2 regions of the Chroococcidiopsis sp. TS-821 genome follow, and region 1 is predicted to be linked to the other one. Evidence: riboswitches for the same ligand, from Rfam matches in the RefSeq annotation. Region 1 holds a riboswitch; the other holds the start of a gene.
The links. A riboswitch is a leader RNA that binds a small molecule or an ion and turns the genes downstream of it on or off. The one in region 1 is predicted to bind fluoride.
Positions count from the first base shown of each region.

Region 2: it holds a riboswitch for fluoride, as region 1 does, so the genes downstream of both, B1A85_RS09415 (sodium:proton antiporter) here and crcB (fluoride efflux transporter CrcB) in region 1, are expected to answer to the same signal.

Region 1 covers NZ_MVDI01000001.1:1,258,267-1,270,424, forward strand. The annotation lists gene gap (type I glyceraldehyde-3-phosphate dehydrogenase) at 97-1,095, shown strand; gene ppsA (phosphoenolpyruvate synthase) at 1,191-3,623, shown strand; gene B1A85_RS05745 (thioesterase II family protein) at 3,716-4,453, shown strand; gene B1A85_RS05750 (4'-phosphopantetheinyl transferase superfamily protein) at 4,460-5,212, shown strand; gene B1A85_RS05755 (acylase) at 5,346-7,397, opposite strand; gene crcB (fluoride efflux transporter CrcB) at 7,490-7,912, opposite strand; gene crcB (fluoride efflux transporter CrcB) at 7,919-8,362, opposite strand; fluoride riboswitch at 8,454-8,547, opposite strand; gene B1A85_RS05770 (ABC transporter ATP-binding protein) at 8,597-9,418, opposite strand; gene B1A85_RS05775 (dolichyl-phosphate-mannose--protein mannosyltransferase) at 9,742-11,199, shown strand; gene trmB (tRNA (guanosine(46)-N7)-methyltransferase TrmB) at 11,221-11,859, opposite strand; gene B1A85_RS05785 (metallophosphoesterase) at 11,970-12,158, shown strand, end outside.
Region 2 covers NZ_MVDI01000002.1:382,925-395,082, forward strand. The annotation lists gene B1A85_RS09385 (tetratricopeptide repeat protein) at 43-867, shown strand; gene B1A85_RS09390 (TMEM165/GDT1 family protein) at 864-1,481, opposite strand; gene B1A85_RS09395 (DUF429 domain-containing protein) at 2,060-2,809, shown strand; gene glgP (alpha-glucan family phosphorylase) at 2,790-5,348, opposite strand; gene B1A85_RS09405 (photosystem II reaction center protein I) at 5,615-5,731, shown strand; gene B1A85_RS09410 (DUF3769 domain-containing protein) at 5,854-8,043, shown strand; fluoride riboswitch at 8,077-8,142, shown strand; gene B1A85_RS09415 (sodium:proton antiporter) at 8,237-9,850, shown strand; gene B1A85_RS09420 (hypothetical protein) at 10,012-11,502, opposite strand; gene B1A85_RS09425 (alpha-mannosidase) at 11,641-12,158, shown strand, end outside.

The DNA of each region.
Region 1 (12,158 bases):
TACAAATAATTCTTATTTTTGTCGTGTTATAGGTTACTGCAACAATGGCTATTAGCTGTTAGTAGTAAGCAATTCATACTAAATAACAGTAAAGCAATGAAACGAGTAGCAATTAACGGATTTGGACGAATTGGACGCGCATTTTTGCGTATTGCTTATGGCAAACCAGATTTGGAAGTTGTCGCAATCAACGATATTGTCTTGAAACCTGACTTAGCGGCGTATTTGCTGCAATACGACTCAGTATATCGGCAGTTTCCTGCACAAGTCGGCTATGACGATACAGGGTTGATCGTTGACGGGAAGAAGATTGAACTTGTCGCGGAAAAAGATCCAGCGGCGCTTCCGTGGAAACAGATGGATATCGATGTTGTTATCGAATCTACGGGAATTTTCCGCAGTGCAGATAAAGCCGGATTGCATCTAGAAGCAGGATGTAAAAAAGTCATTATCAGTGCGCCAGCGAAGGGTTCATCTGTACCCACGTTTGTCTATGGAGTGAATCATGAAAGTTACCAGCGCGAGCGCGATTCTGTAATTTCTGCGGCTTCTTGTACAACTAACTGTCTTGCGCCGATCGCCAAAATTTTGAACGATGAATTTGGCATTGAGAAGGCGTTGATGACAACAGTTCACGCTTATACAGCCGATCAGCGGTTAGTAGATACCGGACATCCTTCCGAATGGACGCGGGGACGTGGTGCAGCGCAAAACATTGTACCAACAACAACTGGTGCAGCAACAGCAGTGGCTTTAGTATTACCGGAACTCAAAGGAAAACTCGATGGAATGGCGTTGCGCGTACCAACTCCCACAGGTTCAGTAACAGACTTAAATGCAGTGTTGCAAAAATCGGTATCGGTAGAAGAAGTAAATGATGCGTTACGCAAGTACGCAACGAAGGGAATGCGCGAGATCCTCAAAGTCAGTGAAGTTCCTTTAGTTTCTTCCGATTGTATTGGCGATCCGCATTCAGCAATTGTCAATCTTTCTTCTACAAGTGTTCTCGGCGACAACTTTGTCAAGGTGCTTGCTTACTATGACAACGAGTGGGGTTATGCAAGTCGTTTAGTAGATTTAGCAAGTTACATTTAAAACAGGGTAATAGGTAATGGGTAATGGGTAGAGAACAAACAACACTTACCTGTTACCAGTTACTAAATTATCGATATCATCAGTAAAAAAGATTTATGGTAAAAGTAGCTGAAGATCATTTCCCTTCTGCACAAGCGCGATCGCTGATTCTTTGGTTCGATCGAGTTGGTATTGCGGATATCCCTTTGGTAGGTGGTAAAAATGCCTCGTTGGGAGAGATGATTCAACAGCTAGCATCACAAGGTGTTAATGTACCGCACGGTTTTGCCACAACAGCGACAGCGTATCGCTACTTTATTCAAGCAGCAGGGTTAGACGCGAAACTACGATCGCTGTTTTCTGGTCTTGATGTTGCTGATGTGAATAATTTACGCCAAGTTGGCAAACAAGCGCGATCGCTGATTTTAAAGACGCCGTTTCCTGAAGATTTGCAGCAAGCAATTACAGATGCTTATCAAACCCTGTGCGATCGCTACGGCGCTGATACTGATGTTGCAGTACGTTCGAGTGCGACTGCTGAAGATCTACCTGATGCCAGTTTTGCCGGACAACAGGAAACTTATCTTAATATTAGTGGCATTCAAAACGTTTTAGAGGCTTGCCATCGTTGCTTTGCTTCCTTATTTACCGACCGCGCGATTTCCTATCGGCAAATTAAAGGATTCAATCACTTTGATGTAGCGCTTTCTGTCGGCGTCCAAAAAATGGTGCGTTCTGATTTAGCAACTTCTGGGGTGATGTTTTCGATTGATACGGAAACAGGTTTTTCAGATGCTGCATTAATTACAGCCGCCTATGGATTAGGTGAAAATGTTGTTCAAGGTGCGGTGAATCCAGATGAATACTATGTGTTTAAACCAACTTTAAAAGCTGGGTTTCGCCCAATTTTAGATAAAAGATTGGGAAGTAAAGAATTTAAAATGGTGTACGATGATGGTTCTAAACTCACCAAAAATATCAAAGTATCACCTGAAGAAAAAAATCAATTCGCGCTGAATGATGAAGAAATTTTACAACTCGCGCGGTGGGCGTGTTTGATTGAAGACCATTATTCGCAAGTTCGCGGTAAACCAACACCGATGGATATTGAATGGGCAAAAGATGGCATTACCCAAGAATTATTCATTGTCCAAGCACGTCCTGAAACAGTACAGTCGCAAAAAAGTACGAATGTGCTGCGTAGTTATGAGTTTACCACCGAAGTCGAGGCACAACCATTAGCAATCGGGCGGGCGGTGGGAAGTGCGATCGCCCAAGGTAAAGCTCATGTAATTACCGATGCAAGTAAAATCGATCAATTCCTACCAGGAGAAGTTTTAGTTACCGATCGCACCGATCCTGACTGGGAACCGATTATGAAAAAAGCTAGCGCCATGATTACCAATCAAGGCGGGCGGACGTGTCATGCAGCAATTATTGCACGCGAATTGGGAATTCCGGCGATCGTTGGTTGCGGTAATGCGACAACTGTGTTGCAAACAAATCAAGATATTACTATTTCTTGCGCCGAAGGTGAAGAAGGAAAAGTCTACGCAGGATTAATACCTTTTGAAGTCAAAGAAATTCCCCTAGAAAACTTACCGCGTACCCGCACGCAAATTTTAATGAATGTGGGTAATCCACAAGAAGCCTTTCGCTTAGCAGCAATTCCCAATGATGGGGTAGGATTAGCGCGATTTGAATTTATTATTGCTAACCATATTCAAGTTCACCCGCTAGCTTTATTAAAATACGACCAATTAGATCAATTTGTTAAAGTCAAAATTGCTGAATTAACAGCATTATACGACGATAAACCACAATATTTTGTCGATAAATTAGCGCAAGGTGTTGGCAGAATTGCTGCGGCTTTTTATCCAAAACCTGTGATTGTGCGGATGTCAGATTTTAAGAGTAATGAATATGCAAATCTTTTAGGGGGAAAACAATTTGAACCTGAGGAAGAAAACCCTATGTTAGGGTGGCGGGGTGCTGCTAGATACTACGATGAAGGATATCGTGACGGTTTTGCTTTAGAGTGTCAAGCAATTTTACGCGTCCGTGAGGATATGGGGTTAATAAACGTTATTCCCATGATTCCTTTTTGTCGCACTCCTGATGAAGGGCGAATGGTACTCGCAGAAATGGCAAAAAATGGTTTGAAGCAAGGTGAAAATGGCTTGCAAGTTTATGTAATGTGCGAGTTACCGAATAATATTATTATGGCAGAAGAATTTGCTGAAATTTTTGATGGATTTTCGATTGGTTCTAATGATTTAACGCAGTTGACTTTAGGAATTGACCGCGATTCTGCACTTGTTGCACGGTTATTTGACGAACGTAGCGAAGGTGTTAAGCGGATGGTAAAAATGGCGATCGCCGCTGCAAAAAAATACAATCGCAAAATTGGTATTTGCGGACAAGCACCTAGCGACTATCCTGAATTTGCTCAGTTTTTAGTTGAACAAGGTATTGATTCAATTAGTTTGAATCCTGACTCGGTGTTAAAAACAATGTTGATGGTAGCAGAAGCCGAGAAGAATAATTAAGTAGACAAAAACATAACTGCGAAAACAGCTCGCTATTAAACAGCATAAGTTTAATAAACAATTACGAACTACGAATTAAGAATTACCAATTAATGATTATCTATCTCCAATCTCATCCTTCTGCCAATATTCGGCTGTTTTGCTTTCCTTATGCTGGCGGAGGGACAATCAGCTTTCGTTCTTGGAAACGCAACTTACCCGGTCTCGAAGTTTGTGCGATTGAACTTCCAGGGCGAGGAACGCAAAGAAAATTGCCACCATTCACGCAGATAGAACCACTCGTTCAGGCGATCACTGCCAGTATTCTACCGCACTTAAATAAACCTTTTGCATTTTTTGGTCATAGTATGGGAGCGATTGTTAGCTTTGAACTAACGCGATTCTTACGCAAAAACTACGGAATAGAACCGATACATTTATTTGTTTCTGGTCGTCGCGCCCCGCAAATTTCTTCTGAAGCACCATTTATCCACACTTTACCAGAACCAGAGTTTCTCGCCAAACTGCGTCACCTTAATGGTACGCCGGAAGTGGTACTAAACAACGCTGAATTGATGGAATTACTATCTCCAATAATACGTGCAGACTTTGCAGTCGTTGAAACGTATGTCTATACCGAAGAATCGCCACTAAATTGTCCAATTACAGCTTTTGGTGGGTTACAAGATCCAGAAGTTAATTTGACTGAACTAGAAGCTTGGGGACAACAAACAAATGCAACCTTTTCTGTGGAAATGCTTCCTGGAGATCATTTCTTTTTACATTCTGCGGAAAATTTGCTATTACGTAGTATTGAAAAATCTTTGCAGATAGGTAATAGCAAAGCATGATATTGCATGAATACTGCTGATTTATGGGTGAATCCACCGGTAGATATCGCATTATCCGGTGACGAAGTTCATGTATGGCGCGTGGCTTTAGATGTCGATGCAACGATCGTGCATCACCTTTTTTCTACTTTATGCGCTACAGAACAGCAGCGAGCCGAACGTTTTTATTTACAATTACATCGCGATCGCTTTATTGTTGGTCGTGGAGTACTGCGACAAATACTTGCAAACTATCTTCAAATTCACCCCAGCGAAATTAACTTTAGCTACAACGCCTACGGTAAACCAAGTGTTGTTGTCGCCGATGCAGAACCTTTACGCTTTAACTTGTCGCATTCGCAGGAACTCGCCTTAATTGCAGTTACGCAAAATAGCAATGTCGGAGTCGATCTAGAATTCATGCGCAATGATTTTCCTTGTCAAGAAATTGCAGCGAAATTCTTTTCACCAACCGAAGTAGCAGTACTGCGATCGCTTCCTCCAAATTTACAAACAACCGCATTTTTCACCTGTTGGACGCGCAAAGAAGCCTTTATCAAAGCAACAGGTAAAGGTTTATCACTACCACTAGACAAATTTGATGTTTCATGCATTCCAGGAGAACCCGCAAAGTTACTATACACTGCTTGGGATGAATCTGAAGTTCAGCTTTGGACACTGCGAGAAATTATTCCTGATGCTAGATATGTGGGGGCGTTAGCTGTAGCAGGAAAAAATTGGCACTTAAGGCAGTATCAGTTTTCTTGGTTAGAGAAATAAAACTTGTAATCAACTGCAAAAGCGTTTTTAATGTTGAATTTTCAGCCGAGAATCGGATACTTGCTGTTTGATCAAGCTATGCATCCTATATTTATCTGAAGTTTGGCAAGGTTGTCGTCGGTCAAGATAGAGTTTAACGCTGAGTCCTGACCCCTGCTGTGAATACCTTGCGTTCTTCCAAATGTGCTTGAATTTCTTGACGCGATCGCCACACTGGACGTAATTGCTTTTGCGCAAACAACGATAATTGATCGCCGTTATGCCGCGAATTGGGTTGCGTTGAATTACCATAGCTGTTGAGCGTCATTGCTCGAATCGGATTGGAAAATTCAATCGCTGCAACATACGAATCGCCACCAATTGATGTAAAAGTACCGTCTTTTTGGGGCGCAAACCAAACTGTGCGAAACACGCCCAAATCGTCAAAACCGCCATTACCAGGTAACTTTTGCTTTCCGTACTCTAAGCGAAAAACGTCTCCCCAACGAACATTCAATGCACCGTACGCTTGTCTCACTTTACCAGCAGCCGTTTCTAACGCTTTAACTGCACTTTGCGGATTGACGAGTCCGTGGGGTGTAGTTAGAGGAGAATCAGCTTGCCAAGGAGTTGCAAACACTTCGGGAAATTTGACTTCTTGTGTCCACGCCGCAAACAACACTGCGCCTCTACTATCTGCTTCGGTTTGCCGATCCCAAGCTTCTAGAACATCCGCCGCTTGACGTGCTAATTCATTACCATATTGACGCGCCGCCGCAATTACATCAGCAACTAGGCGATCGCCCAGCTCCATGCGTGTGGAGTGCTTGTATTGCACCATCTCCTCAAAAGAAATTTGCGGATCTTCCTCGAGCATCCGTGCGGATCGCTGCGCCCGAAAATGCATGAATTGCGGTGCCATATATGCGGGAAAATTCGCCGGATCTAATGCTTGGGGAAACGTTGTCGTCCATGGTGGATCGTTGGCGTTTTGTAACCAACCACTTGCCGGATCGATGACTCGCGGTAAATCATGATAAGGATGATATTTTGTCCATAATGTCTTTGAGGTGTCACCAGGAATGACACCCGACCAATACTTGTAGTCTCCTGCACGCCGAATTGGAACTTGACCATTAAACAGATGCATAATATGACCTGCACGGTCAGCATACATCACGGTAAACATGGGTAATTGCAAGCGTTGCAATGCCGTTTCAAACTGCGCAAGATTTTTTGCCCGCGCCATATCCCACCATTGTTCTAGTACGCCTGGTTGATCTAACCCGACAACGCGTAACGCCAATGCTTTGTTATCTTGTTGTGATATGACAGGTCCGTGAATTGAACGTCGTACTACAAGCGGTTGCGATCGCGCGCTACCATCAGGTTGCTTCACTCTTAGCGTTAGATTTTCCGTTTCAAACGCCTGTACCTTGCCATCAAACAGATAGCCACCATCTTGCAGCTGCAATTCGTACGCATCCCAACCGTCGTGCGTGTTAACGGTGTACGTCCATCCCAGATGATTGTTAAATGCGATCGCTAGCCCAGGAAACCCGACAAGCGTCGCGCCGTAAATATCTACTTCAGGAGCCTGGATCTGCGCTTCGTACCACAAAAACTGCTCTGACCACAACAAATGTGGATTGGCAAGTAGCATAGCATGACCATTTGCCGAACGCGAAGGGGCGATCGCCCACGCATTAGATCCTGAAGCGTGTTTTTCCACCCCTCTAACTCGCGCCGGATTGACAACAAATGTAAAATACAGCACGCGTTGTAAGTGCGCTAACACATCTTCCGGCTTAACAGGTAACACCACCTCAACATCATCATCAATCAAGTCGGGATGTTCCTGCGCATACGCATTAATTCCCGCCGCGAATGCTTCAAGATAACTTTGAAAAGCCGGACTTTGTAACTGATACCAACGACGCGCGCGATCGGGTACGCCCATTGTCAACACCCAGCGGTCTGAATCTAAATAATCCTCTCCCCAATACTCCGCCGCCCGTCCCCGTGCTTGTCCGTAAAGCCGTAGCAACAAATCGCCATGACTTTGCATCTGCGCCCACCCAAAAGCCTGAAACGCATCCCGCGCATCTCGAGCAAACACGTGAGGAACTCCATAGGTATCCCAAAGAATCTCCGTTGCTGTTGGCAAAAGTGCTTTACCATACCCGCCAACCAACAATACAATCATCAATCCTAAGATGGCTAAGCCAAACTCCCACAACTTCCTAGTAGCTGCGACACGCAAACAACACCTCCTTTTTTATGTAGTTCTTCGTAATCTTAAAACAACCTACGTGCCAAATAGCTGCCGAGTTCTAAGCATAATACTCCTAATAACGCAGTACTGATCCAATACAGTAAGGTCATGTTCCAATGCCTAGCTAGCAAGAGTTGTTCTGCATCCAGTTCGTAAGTAGAAAACGTCGTGTACGACCCGATAAACCCTACCGCAACAATCAGCCGCAAATCGGGTGAAATGAAACTTTGTTCCACAGACAAAGTTGTGAAAAAGCCCATCATCAAAGCACCGCATAAATTAACAAAAAACGTACCGAACGGAAAAGTCGTTCCCAACCATTGCGTTAAGCCCAATGTCATATAGTAACGGCTCAAAGCTCCGGCGATCGCCCCTAGACTGATCGCTATAGGCACTCGTACAATTGAAGCTAAGTGCAATACTCGCCCTTGTCGTCGGTCATTCATTTTCAGCTACCTCACCATTTGCGCTAAACTAATTCCGATCGCCAGACAAATTCCACCAAGTACCACGCTTCCAGCCCAGTAGAAAAATGCTTTAACGCGATTGCCGCTGTGCCACAAAATTGAAGTATCAAGCGCATATGTAGAAAATGTCGTGTAAGAGCCAAGAAATCCTGTAGTAATGAGCAGTTGCAGCTTTGATGAAGTGATGACTTGCTCGATGAATAATGTTGTAAAAAAGCCCATCAGCAATGCACCAGATAGATTAATCGCCAGCGTGCCATAGGGGAAATTATTTCCCCAGCGCTGTACTAAGTAAAGCATTAGGTAATATCGGCTTAAGGCACCGGGAATAGCTCCTAAACTGATCGCGATCGCTGTACTGAGCAAAGGATCGTTCTGAGTTAGAATCAGAGCCTGAGTTGCAGCCAGCGAATCAAGAAGGACAACCACACATTATTCCTAAGAAGTAGATTAACCGTGATTCGCCATCACAGAAAGACTGTGTTGTTTGTACAACTCCTTCTTTCCAATGAAGCGATTTGGAAAAGTAGGAGCTATCAGCCTTATCTGAAAACAAATTATTCTCTATGTTCTCACTAGTGGCGGTTTTGGCAAGCTCCATTACCAATAAGATATGTTATAGCACTGAAGATTTTAGTTGGGACTGACTTTCTAGATTTTACACTAAGCGATCGCATCTCTTACCTTGCGACTTAACGGAATACACATCGGCGTTCCCGCAACCGGATCGACAATAATCCGCGAATCTAAGCCAAACACCTCGCGCACAACTTCCTCTGTCATTACGTCTTTAGGAGTTCCATGCGCGTAAATTCCTCCTTCTTTCAACGCCACCAAATAATCTGCATAGCGACAAGCTTGATTGAGATCGTGCAGTACCATCACCAAAGTTCTACCCTGCGTATGATTTAACTCTTGCAACAAGTCTAATACTTCAATTTGGTGCGCCAAGTCCAAAAAAGTCGTTGGTTCATCCAACAGCAAAATTTCTGTATCTTGGGCTAGTGCCATGGCAATCCAGGCGCGTTGTCGCTGTCCACCCGATAGCGTATCAAGTTCGCGCTCGGCAAATTGAGTCATTCCCGTGATACTCAGCGCCAATTCTACCAACCGTTCATCTTCTGGCGACCACTGCTGCAACCAACTTTGATAAGGATACCGCCCGCAAGCTACTAAATCCCGCACGGTTAAGCCTTCTGGTGCAACGGGTGATTGCGAGAGAATACCTAATTGCTTGGCAACCTCTTTGGTAGATAACTTGAATACATCTACTGCATCGAGATAGACGGCTCCTGATTTTGGTTTGAGTAATCTTGCTAAACCGCGTAAGAGCGTCGATTTACCACAACCGTTCGCACCCACTAATGCAGTTATTTTCCCTTTTGGTATTGCCAAATCTAAGTTTTTGATAATTGCTGCTTTGTCGTAAGCAAGTGTGAGGCGGCGAGTTGCGAGTCGATTTGGCGAGGTAGCTTTTACAGTCATTTTTTGCAGTTTGGCACCAACAAAGCGTTGTAGTAGTACAGATAATCAACTACAAACAGTTTCGAGTTCGTAAGTTAATCAACAACAATATTTGTCACTTCAACGATACAGAGCCTGTATTGTTTTCTCTGTACCATCATCATGCAAGACGATCGCTAAAAATCACTTTATACTTATTGCAACTTATTATCAAGTTTTCTGCAAGGCGAACGCTCAACGGATAACATCTGCGATAGACTCCATTAAATGCGCTAATTTTCAGTACCATAAGTAACGCCTTTAGGCAAAATATTAAGATGCTGTGAGCTCAAAAGCGTCGTTCTATGTCATTTGCAAAAAAATCTCTCCAGCGATCGCCGTGGTTTTGGCTAGGAATGTTAGCAGTCTTTCTAGTGTCGCTTGGGCTGCGGTTTTGGCAACTAGGTCGATTTAATACCTTAGTCTTTGATGAAGTTTACTACGCTATTTTCGCCAACAATTATTTGACTCGCACGCCCTTTTTTGACGGACATCCACCTTTGAGCAAATACATCATTGCGATCGGAATGTGGATTGGCAGTCATCTTCCTATTGGACAAGATACAGTAAATAGCCTGACAGGTTCGTTGCGCTCTACGTGGAGTTATCGCTGGCTAAACGCGCTTACGGGTTCTTTTATTCCCCTCGTCATCGCTGGCATCGCGTACCAAATAAGCTACAATCGCACCTATGCTTTCATTGCAGCTCTGTTCGCTGCTGCTGATGGCTTGTTTTTAGTCGAGTCGCGTTATGCACTAAACAATATTTATCTAGTGCTTTTCGGGCTGTTAGGACAGTTGTGTTTTCTACTTGCCATACAGCATAAAAGACAACGCCCGATTTGGCTAACGCTTGCAGGAATTGCTTTTGGCGCAACTGTATCAGTCAAGTGGAATGGTTTATGGTTTTTATTGGGAGCATATGCTATCTGGGCAGCAGCGTGGTTAAATAGGCTACTACCACAACGCTACACCTCTTACCACAATGATGTGCCTGCGCCTTTAGTCAACCTTACACAAATCAATCTTTGGCAAGTTGTCTTTTATTTAGGTGTTATTCCCGTTGCTTTTTATAGCATTCAATGGATTCCGCACTTACAACTGAATCCATCGCCAAACTTTTGGGAAGTACAGCAGAAAATATTGTCTTACCATCAAAACATTGGTAGCGGTGCGGATGTTCATCCTTACTGTTCTTCTTGGTTCAGTTGGCTGTTTATGATTAGACCTGTAGCCTACTTTTACTACGTTGCGCAGTCAACAACTGCACCTATATCAATTGTAGGACCGCCACTACCGGCAAGCTACGCCCGCGTGATTTATGACGTTCACGCGATGGGGAATCCGGTTTTATGGTGGTTATCCACAGTAGGAATTTTCACTTTGCTTTGGAGACTGCTCAGACGTTTCATCAGTTGGGTAACGAACAATACTAATCGTTTACTCTACCGCGCGTCACCTGCCGAGACTTGGATTGCGCTGTACCTGGCGTTCAACTGGTTAGCAAATCTATTGCCTTGGGTAAGAGTAACCCGCTGTACTTTTATCTATCACTACATGGGAGCTTCCGTTTTTGCGGGACTGGCGATCGCTTGGTTGGTGACGCGCTGGTTACAAAGTTATTCATTACTGTTGAGAAGCATCGCAGTGACAATCATTTTCCTGATTCTGGCAGCATTTGTCTTTTGGATGCCCATTTACCTTGGTTTACCCTTAACTCCTGAAAGTTATCGTTTGCGAATGTGGTTTCCTACATGGGTCTAGGTGTCAAGATCCATGATGTACTCACTCCTCACCCCTAATAAACACTGCCCGATACACAGGTTGTCCGCGTGACAGCGTTGATTTTTCTCTTTCAGTTTGAATTGGTAGGGGATTTTCGGCTAACCATTGCGTTGCTTGGCGATGAAAAGCAGGATGTGCAGCAAAGCGATCGCACATTTCTACAGCAATTGATTCGATATCTGATTGTAAAAAGACAATACCACCCGCAGCCAAGTGTTTTGCCAACTCTGTGACTAACTCTGGTTGCACGACGCGCCGTTTAGCGTGACGATTTTTAAACCAAGGATCGGGAAATTGAATTGTGACTCGTTGTAGTGTATTGGGGGCTAAATTACTTAAAAGTGGTGCCAGCGAATTGTTGACATTACAGAACAAATAATGCAAATTTGATAGCCCTAATTTATCGCGCCATTGATTTGCTTCGACGACAAGCGGTTCGCGAATTTCTAGCCCTAAAAAATTCCAGTGTGGGTCGTTGGCTGCCATTTCCAGTAAAAATCGCCCTCTACCACAACCAATATCTAGGTGCAACGGTTGAGTAACCTTTGCATACACTTTTTCCCAATCTAAAGGTTGAACGGGTGTTTGATACTTCTGCGATAATGGATTGACGTGTTGACGTACGCGCACAGGTGCCAATGTTTGTCCTCCTAAAAATTACAATTAATTTTTGAGTCGATCGTTATCAAGAGTATCTATTTCTTAATTAGGCTTACTGAATTCATCAACGGCTACAACCAATTTGCACTATGAGCTTAAATTTTCGCTTTGCCGTAGTTAGTGACTTACACGTCGCCCTTCCACACACTGTCTGGAGTCATCCGAGTCGATTTCATATGGTGGAAGTGAGTATTCCTGCATTAGAGCTTGTATTTGAGCATTTAGAACAACAACAACTTGATTTTGTTTTACTACCAGGCGATTTAACCCAGGATGGC
Region 2 (12,158 bases), on a different contig from region 1:
TAAAGATAATATTATTTTAAATCTAGAGTTCAAGGCAGTTTTGTGTCTCAACCACGTAGACGCTGGTTTATTAGTATAGTTCTGGTGCTGGCAATCATTGCCTTTATTGGGTTTTCCATGCTTCCGTTGTTCAGTACCGCATTTCGTGCTAGTCAACCAGCAGGCGAAGCACCTGTCACAAATCAGGCGCAACAACTTACAGCAGCAGCACGCGGCTATGAAGTTGTTCTTCAGCGAGAACCAGAAAATCAAACAGCGCTACGGGGACTCGTCAAAGCGCGACTTGAGTTGTTGGACCTTCAAGGTGCCGTTGCTCCTCTAGAGAAATTGGCAGCATTGAATCCGACAGAAACCGAATACGGGCTACTTTTAGCAGAAGTTAAGCAAAGATTAGGCGATCGCGAAGGTGAAGCGGCAGCTTATCGCTCGATTCTTGCAGAAAGTCCAGGTAATCTTCAAGCGCTCGAAGGACTCGCAAATATTCAATTACGCGAAAAACGACCAGCGGAGGCGGTGACATTACTCCAAAATACCCTTGCCAACGCGCAACAAGCCGATCGAAATCAGTCCAGTATCGACGTTAATGCCGTTCGGCTACTATTGGCGCAAGTTTATGCCACACAGCAAAATTACGACGAGGCGATCGCGATCTACGACGAATTAATTAGCAATAACAAACAAGACTTTCGTCCAGTATTAGCAAAAGCAATGGCTCTGCAGCAACAAGGCAAAAGTGAGGAAGCTAAACCTTTATTCGATAGCGCTGCGTCTTTAGCTCCTGCACAATACAAAGAACGCATCAATCAACTCGCGATCGCGCCACAAGTCGCACCCAGTACAACGCCAACTCCTAGCCCTGCTAACTAAGAACCTTCCCACCACGCAACTAACCCGAAGAGCAAAAACAAGCAGCCACCAAAGATTGTCAGTGCCTGTTCGGAAATGCGACCAGCGAGCATTCTACCACCGATAACTGCGATCGCAGCACAAAGCGCGTGACCTAATATGGCACCCGTCGTTACCCCAAAAGGATTATTGCCCGCGGCTAAAGCGATCGTTGCAATTTGCGTGCGATCGCCCCACTCGGCAAGAAACGTCAAAACAAAGGCTTCGGCACAAATGGCCCAATTCGTTGGCTGGGAGAGATGACCTTCTGCTTTTTCCACAATGTCTGTTGCTTCTTGGACAATTTCAGCATCACAAGTATTCGCTGGCATTTGACTCGCATCGTACAGCAGTTTAAAACCAAAGCCAATAAACAAAACGATTTCAGCGTAATAAATGTAATTTGGTGGCAGCAGCGATGCAACTTGTCCCACAACGACAGATAGCACCGTCATTGCTGCTAAAGCCGCCAACACCGCAACAAAAATCAGCCTCCGTGAGTGGCGCATTGCCAAAATTGCGGCGATAAAGAACGTTTTATCTCCTAGCTCAGAAACTGCAATGAGTAAAAAGCCCGCAATGAATGCAGATAGCACCTGATCAAGCTCCTCAAACTAGACTAACTGCAGCTAGAGAGCTTGATGACAGCCAAGTGACCCCACCAAGCTCACACAGAACTGCTGTGAACTCAGTGAAGGTCTCACTTCCAAATTAGCGCACTCGATGCTATGGCAAGGATCAGAGGTCAAAGGTAAAAGCTAGCTTAATCATACTGAAACTGAGCTTTTATCATGTCCTAAGCATCCCTTTAATTGCCATAGTTGCTAAGTTGTCACTCGAACCAGGCGTATCCGCCAGTGTGTTGATTCAAGTGTACTGACAAAATACGTGTCAGTAGCTACTCCCCTTCAAACTAGGTTTATTTTACTATGTCTTTCGATAGATTTCTCAAAAAAATAGAAAAAATTGAGTTTATCAAACCACCGCTATTAGCAGGAAAGCTATTTAGCCACAATTTAGTAAATTTCCTGATCCTTTGATGAATCAGTTGAAGTCAACAGACTTAGATAATAATTAGTTGCCATCATATACCGGCCAATCACAACCAAGGTAAGCACTTTACCAAATAACTAGCCCTTCAATAATATTACTAAGCGGATAACCTCACTCTACGATGAAATTTATAGGTATTGATTTTGGATGGCGATCGCAGCCAAGTGGTTTATGCTGCTTAGAGTGGCAAGATAACGCGTTACAACTCGTCGATTTAGACCGAAAAGAAGCGATCGCTGACATCTTTATCTGGATTGATACTAAAGTAGCGCGCGAAGCCCCCGCGATCGTAGCCGTAGACGCTCCTACAATCATTCCCAATAAGACAGGAACGCGTTTACCCGATAAACTCACGCACAAATACTTTGGCAAATACCACGCAGGCTGCTACCCAGCAAACCAAAGTTTAGCCTTTGCCCAACGCACCATTAACTTTGGCTTAGAACTCGAAGCCAGAGGCTTCACCCACGCCCCGCAAATCGAGCCACAAAAACTCGGAAGATACCAAATCGAAGTTTTCCCACATCCCGCGATCGTTCACTTATTCAACCTTAACCGCATCCTCAAATACAAAAAAGGACGCCTCAGCGATCGCTGTCTAGAACTCGCAAAACTCCTCAACTACATTCATAATTTCCTACCTACGCTACAACCTTCTTTGCGCTCTATGTGTTTTTGTGGTTCGCTTCCCCAAGAAATCCCCAGCATCACAGCCCTCAAAGCACTCGAAGACAAACTCGACAGCCTCATCTGCGCTTACGTAGCCGCTTATTGGTGGTACTGGGGAACCGAACGAAACTTAGTTCTCGGCGATCGCACAACAGGTTATATCATAGTCCCCAAAAAACCAACTACTGGTTTGCCCACATAATTACCCTAGGCTCATAAGGACTTGAAAGCAGCGCGTGCTTCGGTAAAACGCGCAAAGATAGCCCATGTAAACCGGAAGTTGTATAAGTAATCGTGCCAGTATAAATGCTATAGCCTTGTTGATCGCGACCTTGGTAATTCATTTCGCGCGCGATTCCATTGACAATTTCGCCACTCGCGTCAACAGCACCTTGATAGAGTTCTACCTGCACATCTTCCGGCGAGAGACTCGCCAAGTCAATTTGGGCTTTTACTGAGATGTCTTGATTGACTTGCACGTCAGAATCGGCAGCAATATCAATATTGACAATTTTGATATTAAACCAGCGATCGAGAAGATTAATTTTCCACTGCGCTAATTCGCGTGCCGGACTATAGTGATTCGCAGTTAAAGTATGGTAGCGATCGCTCGCGGGGAAATAGGCTTTTGTTGCATAATCGCGCACCATCCGCGCAGTATTAAAAAAGGGACAATTGTAACGAATTGCTGCTTTCATTTTGGCAATCCATTGACGCGGTAGCCCGTCAGCATCGCGGTTATAGAATAAGGGAACCACTTCTTTTTCGAGTAACTCATAAAAAGCATTCGCTTCGACTTCATCCTGATAGTGGGGATCGTCGTAAGTTTCACCGTGTCCAATTGCCCAACCAGTGCGAACATAGTCAGCTTCATCCCACCAACCATCCAGCACGCTGAGGTTCAGCAATCCATTCATCGCTGCTTTCATTCCACTCGTACCTGAAGCTTCTCTAGGGCGGCGCGGCGTATTTAACCACACATCGCAACCTGCAACGAGTAAACGGGCGATGTGAATATCGTAGTTAGGCACAAAGACAACTTGCTTTTCGGCACCATGTTCCTGAATAAAGTGATTAATATCGCGAATCAGTTCTTTACCAGGAATATCTTTCGGATGCGCTTTACCCGCAATGACAAGTTGTACTTTGCGATCTTTATTTGCCATGAGAATGCGCTTGATCCGCTCGACATCGTGCATCCACAGTGTTGCGCGCTTATAAGTTGCAAAGCGACGCGCAAAACCAATTGTCAGCGTTGCGGGATCGAGAACTTCTTGGGCTTGCGCGATTTCTTGAAAAGAAGCCCCGCGATCGCGTAAATGCTTAACTAAGTGTTCGCGCACCGCGACAATCATTTCTACCTTACAGCGTTCGTGATTGCGCCATAATTCTTCGTCGGGGATAGCATCGACGCGTTCCCAGAGTGGATGCTCCGCTGGTGCTGATGACCAAGTAGGACCAAGGTAGCGATCGTATAATTCTTGCGTTGATTTAGCAACACAACTGCGCGCGTGAACGCCATTCGTAATTGAAGTAATCGGCACTTCATCTTCCGGTAAATTGCGCCACAAACCTTGAAACATCTCGCGCGACACGACACCATGCAGTTTTGCCACACCGTTAGCAAATGTTGCCATTTTCAGCGCAAAAACTGCCATACTAAAGGGTGCAGTGAGATCGCCTGTATTTTCTCGTCCTAACCCCAAAAATTGATCCTTGGATAATCCAAACTCATCGGCATAATGCCCTAAGTAATACAAAACTTTATCGGGTGGAAATAAGTCAATTCCCGCCGGCACAGGAGTATGAGTTGTGAAAATATTACTCGAAATGACGACTTGTCTTGCGGTAGCATAATCTAGCCCTTCTTGCATTAAGCTCCGAATACGCTCTAACGTCAGAAAAGCCGAGTGACCTTCGTTCATATGATACGCTGTCACTTTGTATCCCAATGCCTTGAGCATCAACACCCCACCAATGCCCAACATAATTTCTTGGTGGATGCGCATATCAATGTCACCGCCATATAACTGATCGGTGATGTCGTGGTCGTACGGGTTATTTGGTTCAATATTAGTATCGAGTAAGTATAGCGGTACTCTGCCTACTTGCACGCGCCATACCCGCGCATAAACAGTACGCCCAGGATAAGGAACCGCAATGCGCAACTCTGACCCATCAGGATTACGCTCTAAATGCAGCGGCATATTATAAAAATCATTGATCGGATAACGTTCTTGTTGCCAACCGTCAGGGTTAAGATACTGCGCAAAGTAGCCTTGCTGGTACAGTAAGCCAACTCCTACGAGTGGCAATCCTAAATCGCTAGCTGATTTGAGGTGGTCGCCTGCTAAAACGCCTAAACCTCCAGAATAGATAGGTAAGCAATCAACTAAGCCAAATTCTGCAGAAAAATACGCGTAACACTCGGATTTCTGCGGGCGATTTCGTTCATACCACGTGGCTTCTTGCAAATATTCTTCTAACTGGCGCGCGGCTCGATCCATTTGTGCGAGAAAGCCTTCGTCTTCCACAACTTCTTGCAGCCGTGTTTGACTAATTGTTCCTAGCATCAATACAGGATTGTGGTGACTCGATTCCCACAGATCGAGATCTAAGCGGCGGAACAAGTCTTTAGCTTCGGTGTTCCAGTCCCAGTAAAGATTGTAGGCAAGCTGCCGCAATTTTTCTAAATGAGGCGGCAAAGCTGGAGAGACGTTGAATGTGTAGATTGGTTGCATAAGATGGCAGATTTGTGTTCGGTTATCGAATCGGTTATCGAAAAATTGTTTAACTACTTCTGCCGCAAGGTGGCAACGATGAATACTTTAATTTAAGTATGACTGCGGCGATTGCCATTCTAGTGAAACCTTAACATCAAACTCACGTCAAAGTTTGCAGGCAGTCAAACAATATCAACCAAAAAAGCGACAACATTTGGGTATGATGAAAAGGACTATCTGCGCATCGCAGTTTCCTTTAGCTTCTCAGAGTTGGAGATACTTTTATGTTGACGCTTAAAGTTGTTGTATATATAGTTGTTACCTTCTTCGTTGGCTTATTCGTCTTTGGCTTTTTGTCCAATGACCCAGCACGTAACCCTGGTCGTCGGGATCTCGAATAACCACAGGCAAGATGCCGTAGACCAAAAGGCACAAGTTCAGTGAAATTTGTTTAATGCTGAAGGGTTAAAAGTGCGCTTGAGGTTATGCACTGGGCTGTCTGTTTGCCTATTTTGACTGAAATATGACTCACGCAGCACCGCCCCCTGAATCGCATCATGTTGTGCATTTGTCGTCTACGGCAATTTCATCAACATCATCGGCGCGATCGCAATTAGCCGCAGCTAAAGACGCTACACTTTTGGGCGAAGCTGTTTCGATTGGCTATCAAGTTGAGCAAAATAATACCGCGCCACAAACTTCCTCTAGCCCTATTCCACCGTTGCAAGTTAGTGACGTTGAACTTCGCGATCGCACGATTGCGAAGTTAAAAAAAATTGCCAGCGAAACGATTGCTCAAGCACAAGAAAATAGTGATAGTAGTATAAGAACACTAGATTTTAGTGCGCCGGAGCCAGCAGCACCAGTACAGACGCCGCCAAGTCAACCTGCACCAGCAGGACGCGATCGCATCATCGAGTTAAATTCAAATTATCAAGAGTACGACGCACAACGGCAAATTGTCACAGCAGAGGGTGATGTTTTGCTGCGGTACGATGGCACAGTGTTAGATGCAGATCGCCTTCAGGTAAACTTGGAAAATCTGATCGGTGTTGGCGAAGGAAATGTGGCACTAACACGCGGACAACAAGTGATACGCGGCGATCGCTTCACCTACAACCTTGTTCAAGATACAGGAAATGTGCTGAATGCAAGTGGGGAAGTTTTCATTCCTACCGCAGGGACAGATTTTACACCGATACCTACAGATGTCACCGCTGGAGGAATCGCACCACAACCACTCAGCGATCGCATCACTGCTAATCAACCGCTACAACAAGTCACAAGTCCTGGTGGTATTACCATTGGTACAGGGTCTGTACCACAAGGAGGACAAATCCGCCGCCTGCGCGTCGAAGCCGACACAATTGACTTCGATCCTCAAGGTTGGCAAGCAACGAATGTCCGCATCACCAACGATCCGTTTTCGCCGCCAGAGTTGGAACTACGCGCGGATACATTAACCTTGACACGCGAGACACCCACGCGCGATCGCATCAGAACAACAGGACAGCGCTTAGTTTTTGACCAAGGTTTATCCATCCCAATTCCGCGCAACGAACAAGTGATTGACCGCCGCCAACGGCAAGTAACTCCAGGATTAGTCAACTTGGGTTACGATAGCGAGGATCGCGGGGGATTGTACGTTGAACGCAGTTTCGATGTGATTGACAGTGAAGCAGTGCGCGTTAGTGTCACGCCACAAGTTTTTGTGCAACAAGCAATAACCGAAAGTGGCGGTAACATTTTTAGCCCCGATTTATTTGGCATCAGGGGTGGCTTAGAAGCAACTTTAGGACCGCAGACAACACTAACAGGCTTAGCAGTACTTCCAGGGTTGACAGATATTGCAGACAACTTACGCGCGAGTTTGCGGCTGCGAACCCCCGTCAATCTTCTCGAAAGACCGCATGGCTTAACAGTAGAGTATAGTTATCGCGATCGCTTGTACAACGGTTCCTTAGGTTATCAAACAGTACGTAGTAGTATCGGTGGAATTGTAACTTCGCCAGTCATTCCCCTAGGAGACACCGGATTCAATCTCAGCTATCAAGCAGGAGCGCAATACATTACCGCCGATAGCGATCGCATTGATTTACTCGAACCAATCCGCGATAATAATCGGATCTCTCTGGGGCGCTTGCAAGGTAGTGCAGCACTCAGTCGCGGATTCTTACTTTGGCAAGGAAATGCTTTACCCGCAACTGCAACGCAAGGATTGCGTTATACCCCCACACCCATCGTTCCCTACGTACAACTGTACGCTGGAGTGCGCGGCGATGCGAGTTTTTATACAAGTGGCGACCAACAAACTTTATTAACCGGAACTATTGGCATCCAAGGGCAGTTCGGTAATTTTTCGCGACCATTTTTAGACTATACTGGGTTTAACCTTGCCTACTCTCAACGTATTTTAAGCGGAGCGTCACCGTTTTTATTCGATCGCGCTGCGGATACGCGAATTCTCTCCGCCGGAATCTCGCAGCAAATTTATGGACCGTTTCGCTTGGGCGTGCAGACTTCGATTAATGTCGATACAGGTCAAGAACTTAGTACCGACTATACTCTCGAATACAGTCGCCGTACTTATGGCGTTGTCCTCCGCTATAATCCAGCACTCGAGTTAGGTTCGCTGACTTTGAGAATCAGTGATTTCAACTGGGTTGGCGGTACCGATCCTTTCTCAGGTTCTGAGGTGCGATCGCCGTTTTAGGTAAAGTGCGAACAAAATTGTGTTATTCTTGCTTTTGAACTGGGTGATGGAGCTCACCATAACCGCCTATTAGATAAGGCTGATGGCTCCTACTATTCTGGCTTGCCAGAAGGTAGGACCGTTGCTGTTAACGCTTCTGTTACTCCTTTTGGCAACATCATCATAATCATAGTGATTTTTGAAGGAGAAAGAAGTGTTAGCTAGTGCGCTGTGGATTTTATTCATGGGCTTTTTTGCAGGTCAACTTGCCCAACGATTAGGAGCGCCGCCCCTCATTGGTATGATCCTAGTCGGAATTGCAATTGGTCCGCAATTCGCAGATTTTATTAGTCCTGAGGTTTTAGGTGCAGCTGATGAGTTGCGATTAGTTGCAGTCACGATTATCTTGATGAAGGCAGGACTAGGGTTAGACCGAGAAAAGCTAGCACAACAAGGAACTGTAGCATTACGATTAGGGTTTCTCCCTGCGTCAACCGAAGCAGTCGTTGTTGCTTTCTTGTCGATGCTTGTGTTTAACTTTGATTTTTTGACTGGCTTACTGTTAGGCTGTGTTGTCGGAGCCGAATCGCCTGCGGTAATTGTACCAGGAATGTTGCGACTCAAGAGTTTGGGTTGGGGAGTTGCTAAAGGTATTCCCGATGCAATTTTGACTGGAAGTGCGCTATCTGATGTTTTACTTTTATTGGTGTTTAGCTTATTACTTAACTTCTTAGGACAGCAGGAAGGGGAACTAGTAACACTTTTCGGAATTACATTATCTCCTGTACAACTTTTACCGTTTCAGATAGTTCTAGAAATTGTTTTGGGATTAGTTGCAGGTTTTGTCTTTGCGCGCTTATTGGTACTTGTGTTAGTTAAGCAAAACTGGACGCGCAATATTGTTCAGGACATGATTATTGCAGCAGGTGCAGCACTATTACTTGTAATTTTCACAGAAGTCTTTCCCTACTATTCTGGTTATCTGGCTGTCATGGCGATGGGGTTCTTTTTAATTGAATTTGATGCACCCCTAGCGCGGTTGATTCGTGGTGGATTTGACGTATTGTGGACAATAGCAGAGATTGTCTTATTTGTATTACTAGGAGCAACTATTCAGCTTCAGGTATTAGGAAATGTCCTACTACCTGGGTTGTTACTTTTAGCAGTCGGTTTAGTTATTGGTCGTGGAATTGGTTGGTATCTCTCCACGTTAGGTAGCAACTGGACTTGGAAAGAAAAAGTCTTCTTGCTTCCAGGAAATATGGCAAAGGCGACAGTACAAGCCGCAATTGGTGCATTACCTTTAGCCGCAGGAATTGAAGGTGGCGAAATTATTTTGGCGATCGCCGCGCTCTCGATCTTGACAACGGCTCCCATTGGTGCATGGGCGACGCAAGTATTTGCTCCCAAACTCTTAGAAAAAGGAGAAGTCGATCCTACCAAAGTTGCAGTTACAGGTCGTCCTGTGTTTCTAGCAGCAGTAGATACTTCCCCACTGGCAATTCAAGTCCTCCGCAAAGCGGCTGATTTAGCACGACGTAGCAACGGTGAAGTGATTGTGTTGTACGTTGATAACTTGGGAGACAAACGCGCTGTAGACGAACTAAAAAGCAAAGCTAATCAAGTCCTGGCAGATATTCGCTATGAGTTTCTCACGCAGTCGGGTGCAGTTCCAGAGGCGATCGTGCAAGTTGCGCAAGCGCGTCAAGTCACAGATGTTGTTATTGGTAAACGCGGACACCGCGTTTGGGAAGAAGTCGTTCTTGGTTCTGTGTCTCAAGCGGTCTTAGAAATGAGTCCGATTCCAGTGATTACAGTAGATAGCTAAATTTAGTAAGTGGGGAAAAATAAATATAATTCCAAAGCTGGTAATTGGTAATGGGAAGCACCAATTAATATTAATTCCCAGTTACGCCGTCACCATGTCTCTCTATATGTTAAGTAAGCCCGTCCTTTTCGCGCATTCATTACTTCATTCCTGAGCTTACATCAAGAAGATTTTCCTAGTCTCTGATCCCTCTTTCTGATGTCGAATCGCTTTAACCACTGCCAGAATTTGAATAATAATTTTTCTAGCCACAGCATCGCATGGTCTAGCCATTCGAGGACTTGCTCTAAAGGATGCTTGACATAACCTACAGCGATCGCATTAACGTCGATCCACTCAGAAGTAGGATTAATTTGGGCGGGATGCGGTTGTGGCGGTGGTTCAGAAGTGACAGAAGCGATCGCCTTGGTTCGTCTTACTTTAACTAATGCAGTAACTGCATTAATTTTTGGCTTGAATCTTTGCCAACCATTAATTAATTTCTTGCGCAGGGAATCACTTGTTTTATTTTCAGGAAGCGCTTTATTTGGTATTTGTGTCGATGCTGTTGCTTGGGCTTGGGCTTCTACTTCTCCAAATAGGTCACTCAGCGATAACCAAGGATCTTCTATCGTTGGTAAGGAAACAGCAGGTAATTGAGATACAGGGCGATAGGGTATTCTTTTGGGTTGCGTCTTTCTAGAGAATTGCAAAGATTTTGTTGCTGATGTATCTTTTCCTATTGTGTTACCGCTACTTCCAAAAAAGAAATCAATTGCTGCCCAAATTAATGCTTGAATTTGGAGAGTTTGATTTTTAGAATTTTCAGATTCAATATTGTTTTGGTTTACTGTATTCGCCAGTATAGTTGTGCTATTTAACTTGTTTTGCCAATGTTGAGTGATTGCGAAAGAATGCGATTCGATTTCAGCAAGAACGCGATCTAGCAATGTTAGCGGTGATTTTGCTGGAGTCAGTAAATTACCTGAATCTGTCTCACCGCTCATTTGTCCTAGCGTCTGGGAAGCATGCGCTAAACGTTGACAGCGCCAGTAGGTTGCGACTTCTCCCTCAATCTTTGCTTGTAGTTGTTCCTGCTGTTGCGGTGTAAAAACATCAAGAACCTCATTTTCTGTTGTCACTAAGACTAAATTGCGGTTGGCAAGTTCAGTCGCAATTGCGCGAATGACTCGTCGGTTGTTCTTCAATTTTGCAGCAATAGGTATCCACTCTACAGGTGAAGCGCTTGTAGCTTGGCGGGGTTGGAATAACTCTTTAGTCTGTTTAACTAGATGAATGAGACTTTGTGGTAAAAACCAAGCGAGGATATTTGATTGGGGTTGCTCATCGTGCTGGGGTACCTCAAGCTCTTCAGTAGGTGTTTCAAATAGCTGCAACACTTGCTGAATCGGCGTGTCAGCGCTGGGAGTTGCTGGCGGGGAAGAATCTTGTTGAGGTACTTGTAGTTGTGGTGACGCTGGCTTTTGAGCAAATTTAAGCTTCCGCGTTGATTGAAATAAAACGTAGAAAGGATACAAGACGGCTGGTGCTATCCAACTGGTAGCAAATTGAATTTGGCGAAAAGCGCGATCGCATTGTTCTGTAAACCGCCGCGATTGCTGGTGAATAAAATTGAAGAGTTTGCTTTGATAGCGACCAGAAGCCGAAGCCATAATTAGGGATTAGGGTTGGGTAATGGGTAATGGGTAATGGGTAATAAGTATTTTTTCCAATTACCAATTATCAGTGACCAGTCTTCTTGTTACGTTAATTGTTACTTACTCATGTAACAATCTGATTTTATCGAAAACATGACCTCCACAGTACCTCAAACTTATAGCAACTTAATCTCCTCTACTATTGAGAGACTTCGTCTTTGTACTCAAGTCAATGTTCAACCACGTTGGCGAATTTTAGATGAATCGCAAACTGAAGTAAAACTTAATGCAAGAGAACACATTGCTTGGTCAGCGGGGCAAAAAGTACTGTGGTTAACCCAAAAATTTGTCATTCCCAACGATTTATCAGGGTATCCAATTGCAGATTTAAGTTTGCGCTTAGCGCTTACTTGGTGGGCGGAAGCTGCACAAATCTATGTTAACGGTCAACTTGTCCAAGAAGGCGATTTATTTGATTGTTCAACGCGCGTATTACTAAGTTCAGCAGCAACGCCAGGCGAAGAAATCACAGTGAGTTTACGCTTGGTAAGTCCTAAACACGATGCTGGAGCTTTAGTGCGATCGCTTTGCATTTATGAATCCACCGACACCGCCTATCCGGAACCAGGCTTTATTGCAGATGAATTCGCGGTTTTACAGCTATATTTAGA